3 regions of the Allobosea minatitlanensis genome follow, and region 2 is predicted to be linked to each of the others. Evidence: riboswitches for the same ligand, from Rfam matches in the RefSeq annotation. Region 2 holds a riboswitch; each other region holds the start of a gene.
The links. Region 2 has a riboswitch for thiamine pyrophosphate ahead of thiC (phosphomethylpyrimidine synthase ThiC). Riboswitches for the same ligand answer to the same signal wherever they lie in the genome.
Positions count from the first base shown of each region.

Region 1: it holds a riboswitch for thiamine pyrophosphate, as region 2 does, so the genes downstream of both, thiO (glycine oxidase ThiO) here and thiC (phosphomethylpyrimidine synthase ThiC) in region 2, are expected to answer to the same signal.
Region 3: it holds a riboswitch for thiamine pyrophosphate, as region 2 does, so the genes downstream of both, ACWH43_RS02425 (LuxE/PaaK family acyltransferase) here and thiC (phosphomethylpyrimidine synthase ThiC) in region 2, are expected to answer to the same signal.

Region 1 covers NZ_OZ224509.1:2,943,877-2,946,133, reverse strand. Annotated here, with positions in the region: gene ACWH43_RS14450 (DUF6538 domain-containing protein) at 214-390, opposite strand; tRNA gene ACWH43_RS14445 (tRNA-Ser) at 503-593, opposite strand; TPP riboswitch at 927-1,028, shown strand; gene thiO (glycine oxidase ThiO) at 1,103-2,098, shown strand; gene thiS (sulfur carrier protein ThiS) at 2,082-2,257, shown strand, end outside.
Region 2 covers NZ_OZ224509.1:4,447,298-4,449,554, reverse strand. Annotated here, with positions in the region: gene thiC (phosphomethylpyrimidine synthase ThiC) at 1-1,348, opposite strand, end outside; TPP riboswitch at 1,427-1,529, opposite strand; gene ACWH43_RS21785 (hypothetical protein) at 1,605-1,802, opposite strand; gene ACWH43_RS21780 (hypothetical protein) at 1,849-2,154, opposite strand.
Region 3 covers NZ_OZ224509.1:519,824-522,080, reverse strand. Annotated here, with positions in the region: gene ACWH43_RS02425 (LuxE/PaaK family acyltransferase) at 1-977, opposite strand, end outside; TPP riboswitch at 1,064-1,191, opposite strand; gene ACWH43_RS02420 (enoyl-CoA hydratase-related protein) at 1,396-2,145, shown strand; gene ACWH43_RS02415 (tripartite tricarboxylate transporter permease) at 2,160-2,257, opposite strand, start outside.

The DNA of each region.
Region 1 (2,257 bases), 1.5 Mb from region 2:
GTATCATTCTGGACGGCCATGCGCTACGGCCAAAAAACGTTTTGAATCGCGCGTCGAGGTTGTTTCGGACCGGTTTTGCGGCACCGACGATGAAGGCCCGACGACCCCCCATCGCGGATTCGAAGACGCGGTCGTGTTGGCGCTGAGCGTCGTCGTCGAACCATGGTGACGTCAAATGGATATCGGCCGGCAGGCGCTTAAAAAACGCCTCGTCTATCGCACGCGAACCACAGCGATCGCGGAGGACATTGTTCCGGGTCTGGGCAAGCTCGTGCGCCCGCTTCGCCTGCGCAGCGACCGACGGACCTGCGCAATTCCAAGGATCTCAACGAGGTCTACAGGGACCGCCTTACGAATCCACCAATGCGATCCACGCCGAAACAGGTACATGGAGCTTCCCGATTTATGCCGGGGTTTTTGAGGTTCCGGATGTGTCAGGCTGCTGTGTCAGAACACCTAAATCGCAAAAAGGGAAAACCATTTAATATCAAGGGTTTAGGAGTGGCGGAGACGGAGGGATTCGAACCCTCGATACCCTTGTGGGGTATGCTCATTTAGCAAACGAGTGCCTTCAGCCTCTCGGCCACGTCTCCGGCGAAAGGCTCTATGCCCGATCGTGAAGCCCTTTGACAAGCCTCGCCGATCACTTTGCACCATGGATAATTCCGCAAGGCGGCGGATCGGCGAGCCATGCCTCGCGCCGGCGCTGCCTTTCACGAGGGCTGGCATGGTGAGGGGCCCGCGGACGGGGATAGCGAGGGCGCGATGTTCCGGAGGAGCGGGCGCGGCTGCGGGCGCGGGCGCCGTCCGGCAGCAGGCCAGCCGCGGCATTCCCTCGACCGGGGAAGTGCTCGGGGGGCAGGGCGGGGCCGGGGCTCGCGCATGCCGGCTCGCCTTGCCCTGCGCGGCGCGTGCCACTAGATTGAAGCGGTCCGTTGGGGTGCCGGAAGGCTGAGAGGCGCGGTTCGCGCCAACCCATCGTACCTGATCCGGGTAATGCCGGCGAAGGGAACGGTCCACGGCTCGCAGATCAGTTGCTCGCCCTTGGCCGCTGCCTTCCCGGGAGCAGGAAAGCATGACGGCTTCACGCCCCTCTCACGAACTGGATGTCGCCGTGGCCGGCGCCGGAGTTGTCGGCCTCGCCTGCGCCGTCGCGTTGCTGGCCCGCGGGGCGCGGGTCACCGTCCATGAGCGCGGTGCCCATGTCGGCGCGGAGGCCTGTTCCTGGTATGCCGGCGGCATGCTCGCGCCCTGGTGCGAGGGCGAGAGCGCCGAGGAGCCGGTGGTCCGCCTCGGCCAGGAGGCGGCCGCCTGGTGGGAGCGTCACGCCGGGGGCGTGGTGCGCCGGGGAACCCTCGTCGTCGCGCCGAGCCGCGACCGCGCGGAGCTGCGCCGCTTCGGCGAGCGCACCAGCCATTTCGAGGATGTCGACGGCGCGGCCATCGCCGGGCTCGAGCCCGATCTCGCCGGGCGCTTCTCGCGCGGCCTGTTCTTCGCGGAGGAGGCCCACCTCGATCCGCGCCGGGCGATCGCGGCGCTGGCGGAACGGGTTCTGGCGCAGGGCGGGACGATCCGTTTCGGCAGCGAAGTCGAGCCGGCGGCGCTCGACGCCGGGGTCGTGCTCGACTGCCGGGGCCTCGCGGCGCGCGACGTCCTGCCCGAGCTGCGCGGCGTCAAGGGCGAGATGCTGATCCTGAAGAGCGACGAGATCGCGCTGTCGCGCCCGATCCGGCTGCTGCATCCGCGCATCCCGCTCTACATCGTGCCGCGCGCCGGGGGGCATTTCATGGTCGGCGCGACCATGATCGAGAGCGGCGCGCGCCGGCGCATCTCGGCCCGCTCGATGCTCGAGCTGCTCGGCGCCGCCTACGCGCTGCATCCGGCCTTCGCCGAGGCCGAGATCGTCGAGATCGGCACCGACGCCCGCCCGGCCTTTCCCGACAACCTGCCGCGGCTGACGCGCCGGGGCCGGGTGATCCATGTCAACGGGCTCTACCGCCACGGCTTCCTGCTCAGCCCCGCCATGGCGCGGATGGCGGCGGATGCCGTGCTCGACCCGCACTTACGACCGGAGATGCTGCATGACCTTGCTGCTTAACGGAGCCCCGCAGGAGATCGCGGCCGGAACCCTGGCCGAGGCGCTGGCCGAACTCGGCTATGCCGGCAGGGTCGTCGCGACCGCCGTGAACGGCGATTTCGTGCCGGCCCGCAAGCGCGCCGAGGTGACCTTGAAGGACGGCGACCGCATCGAGGTCGT
Region 2 (2,257 bases):
AGAACGGCGCCTCGCCGCATTCGCGGAGCTGCTTCTCCATGTTCTCCTTGATCTTGTGCATCGGCACATGGCCGGGGCCCTCGATCATCACCTGGCAGCCCTTCTGCCAGGCGATCTGCGTCAGCTCGCCCAAGGTCTCCAGCTCGGCGAACTGGGCGCGGTCGTTGGCGTCGGCGATCGAGCCCGGCCGCAGGCCGTCGCCGAGCGAGAAGGAGACGTCGTAGCGGCGCATGATCTCGCAGATCTCGTCGAAGCGCTCGTAGAGGAAGCTCTCACGGTGATGCGCGAGGCACCAGCGCGCCATGATCGAGCCGCCGCGCGAGACGATGCCGGTGACGCGGTTCGCCGTCAGCGGGACGTAAGGCAGCCTGACGCCGGCATGGATGGTGAAATAGTCGACGCCTTGCTCGGCCTGCTCGATCAGCGTGTCCTTGAACACCTCCCAGTCGAGCTTGACCGGATCGCCGCCGACCTTCTCCAGCGCCTGGTAGATCGGCACCGTGCCGATCGGCACCGGCGAATTGCGCAGGATCCAGGAGCGGATGTTGTGGATGTTGCGGCCGGTGGAGAGGTCCATCACCGTGTCGGCGCCCCAGCGGATCGCCCAGACCAGCTTCTCGACCTCCTCGGCCGCGCCGGAGGTCACGGCGGAATTGCCGATATTGGCGTTGATCTTGACCAGGAAGTTGCGGCCGATCGCCATCGGCTCCAGCTCGGGGTGGTTGATGTTGGCCGGGATGATGGCGCGGCCGCGCGCGATCTCCTCGCGGACGAATTCCGGCGTGACGAATTCCGGCACGCTGGCGCCGAAGCTCTCGCCGTCGGTATGGCGCTCCCTCGCGCCTTCCAGCATGGCGGCGCGGCCGAGATTCTCGCGATGCGCGACATAGATCATCTCGGGCGTGACGATGCCGGCCCTGGCGAATTCGTATTGCGTCGCCATCTGGCCGGGCTTCGCCTCGAGGATCGGGCGATCGGCCGGGCAGGCGGGCACGAGCTGCTCGGCCGGGATGTTGCCGTTGTCGGCGGCGGTGACGGCGCGGCCGGGAACCCGCTGGAAGCCGCGGGCGTCGAGCCAGGCGCGGCGCGGCTGAACGAGGCCGGCATTGAGGTCGATCCTGGCGTCGGCCTCGGTATAGGGGCCCGAGGGATCGTAGATGCGCACTGGCGGCTCGGCGTCGGTGCTCAGCGCGACCTCGCGGAAAGGCACGCGCATCTCGGGATGCTCGGGCACCGCGACATAGATCTTGCGCGAGCCGATGATCGGCCCGGTCGTCACGCCGGTCGGGGCCGAGACTTTGGGCGCGGTCTTGACGCTGTTTTTCTGGGGTCTGGCGTGGGCATTCATGGGGGATCTCCTCCTTGGGGCAGGTCAGGAGATCCGGCGTCGAAGCGGTTCAAGCGCTGTGATGCGGGTGCAGGCCGAGGCCGCACCGCGTTCCAGTCCCTCCGCCGGTATGACCCGGATCAGGTTCGACGGGTTCGGCTCATCGCCGTCTCAGCCCTCGCGGGCACCCCTCGGAACGATTCCAAGGTTAGGACGTCGCCCGGACAGACGCAACCGGGAAAGCAGCCGGCGCTGCGGGGCCGGCATGCGCGGTCCGTCAGGCGATCCGGTCGACCTGCTGGCCCTGTCCGGCGGGAAGGACGGCCTTGGCCTGCTCGGCTCCTTGCTCGAGCAGCGCGACCACGCCGCGGTCGGCCGCCGCGCTCTGCCGCAGCATCGCGAGGCTCAGCGCCTGCTGCGTCGAGGCGGCCTGCATCGCGGCGAGGCTTTGGGCGAGGGCGGCGGCGTCACTCATGGCGGCGAGCCTAGGCCGCAAATCTTGCGCAAAGCTGAATGCCGGCTCAGGGCGCGATGATCGAGGGCACGCCGCGCGGCATCGGCGGGTCGCGGTCGGGCTGCGGGGCGGCCCGCTCGTCGCGCGCCACCCGTCCGTCCCGGTTCCATAGCCCCCTCTCCTCGGGCCGCAGGCGCGAGACCGCGTTGGGTTGAGGGGCGATCGGCACACCGGGCGCGCGCTGCTTCACTCCGGGGCCGGGCAGGGGCGTGGTCTGGGGCGCGACCTGGGCGAGGGCGGGCGGCGCCGGAAGCGATCCGGCGACGAACGGCGCGGTCAGCGCCAGGGCGAGCCTCAGGGTGAGCTTTTTCATGGCCTCATCTCCCATCGGACGATTCCTCCGGAAGATGGAACCGGGCGGGCGCGGCGCTGTTCCGTGCTCCAGGCGAAGAACGGGGCTGCACGCCGTGCAGCCC
Region 3 (2,257 bases), 3.9 Mb from region 2:
ATCTCGCCGGCATCCTCGGTCAGGATCGCCGAGACGCAGTTGAAATGGGCGAGATCGTGATGGACGAGCACGCCGCGCTCGCCGTCGCGCAGATCGGCGCCGGTCAGCGGATCGACGACACGGCTGCGCACCCAGTGCGGGCCGGACTTGACCGAGGGGCAGACGGCGTTGCCGTCGTCGTAGAACTGGCTGCTCAGCTCGGTCATGCCGTACATGTTGATGCAGGAGGCGCGCGGCACGCCGAAGGCTGCCGAGAGGGCGTCGTAGAAGGCGTCCGGCGCCAGCTCGCGCGACTGGCCCTTGAAGCCGCCGGTGTCGAGGATCAGGCTGCCCTCGGGCAGGGCGAAGCGGCGGCCCTGCGCCGCCAGCGCGTCGAGCACCGGCACAAAGGAGTAGCTGGCGCCGAGCAGGGCATAGGGCTCGCCACCGGCCTCGGCCTGAGCGAGCGCCGCCAGCAGGCCGTCGAGATCGAGGCCGTCCGCGCCGATGAAGCCCTGCGAATCCGGCGTGCCGCATGCGCGCCGGGCGAGCGACAGGTAATGCGCGAGCGAAGAATTGGGCAGCTCCCTGTCGTCGGGGAAGAGGATGCCCATGCGGATGCGCGCGCGGCCGCGCATGAAGCGCGCCCGGAAATTGTCGAGCATCGAGCGCTGCCAGACGGCGAGCGTCGGGTGGTAGCTGCGGCCGCGCACGCCCTGGGTGGTGCCGCTCGTCATGAAGACGTGGCTCGCCGCCTCCGGCGGGCAGCAGCTCAGCGTCAGGCCCTTGAAGGCGGTGATCGGCACGGCCGGAATGTCGCGCCAGCGCCTCACCGCGAGCGGGGTGCGGCCGCGCTGCAGGGCGAAGCGCCTGTAGGGCTCGTTGTTGCGGAACTGATAGGCGAAGACCTGGAGCGCCATCGCCTCGAACTCGGCTTCCGACGCGTCGGGACGTGCGATGAACGCCAGCAGCGCCTCGATGATCTCGGCTTGCGTCACTGTGGCCCACTCCGTTCGGACGCTCCCTCGGCCTGCCGAAGGGCGTCGGTCGCGACTGGACCATATGCGCAGATGGAATCGGGGCTTGAGCGCCGCCTGTCCCGCATCCCTACGCCGGTATGATCCGGATCAGGTTCGGAGGGTCACCGCGTTGCCGGAAAAAGCCCGGCCGGCGGAATCTCAGCCTCCTAGCGAGGCCCCCCTGGGAACGCGGCTAGATGACGAGCGGCAGGGTGGGCTGTCAAGCGGCAAGCCGGCGAAGGCGGGCCCGCGGCTGCGCCTGCGGCGAAGGGCCGCCGCGCCCGCCGCGGGCATGCAGACGCGCGAGGCGGCGACGAAAGGCGCATCCCGCCTCGCTTGACCCCTGTCGAAGCCCCGTGCCATCCGGGCCGGACAGCTTTCCGAAAGGCGGACCGAGATGAGCGAAAGCGTAGTGAGCGAGACCGTCGCCGCGGGCGTCGTCCAGATCACCATGAACCGGCCGGACCGGAGGAACGCGCTCGACCGCGCGAGCTATGCCGGGCTGATCCAGGCCATCGCCGCGGCGGAAGCGGACGATGCCGCCCGCGCCGTCCTGCTGACCGGCGCCGGCGGCTGCTTCACCAGCGGCAACGACATCAAGGACTTCGCCGCGGCCGCCGCCGCGGGCGAAGGGCCGCGCGCCGCGATCGACTTCCTCGGCGCGATCTCGACCGCGAAGAAACCCATCGTCGCCGCCGTCGAGGGCTTCGCCGTCGGCATCGGCACGACGATGCTACTGCATTGCGACCTCGCCTTCGCGGGCGCCACGGCGAGCTTCCGCCTGCCCTTCGTCACGCTCGGCCTCTCGCCCGAGGGCGGCTCCAGCTATCTGCTGCCCCTCGTCGCCGGCAGCAAGAAGGCGGCCGAGCTGCTGATGCTGGGCGAGGTCTTCGACGCCGCGACGGCGGCGGAAGCCGGGCTGGTCAACGCCGTGGTGCCGGAAGGCACGGCGCTGGAGCACGGGCTCGCCAGGGCGAAGGCGCTGGCGGCCCTGCCGTCGCAATCCGTCGCCCTGACCAAGATGCTGCTGAAGCGCGGTAGCGCCGCGGCGGTGGCCGAGACCATCGCCGTGGAGGCCGACCATTTCGGCCGCCGCCTGCGCTCGCCCGAGGCCATGGCCGCCTTTGCGGCCTTCCTCAGGAAATAGGCTGCCGCGCCGCCTCAGGGCGGCGCGGTTTCTCCTGCCGGAACCGGCTGGCCGTGCCGGCCGAAGGGCAGCATGCGCCACAGCATCAGGCCCCAGACGATCAGCGTGCAGA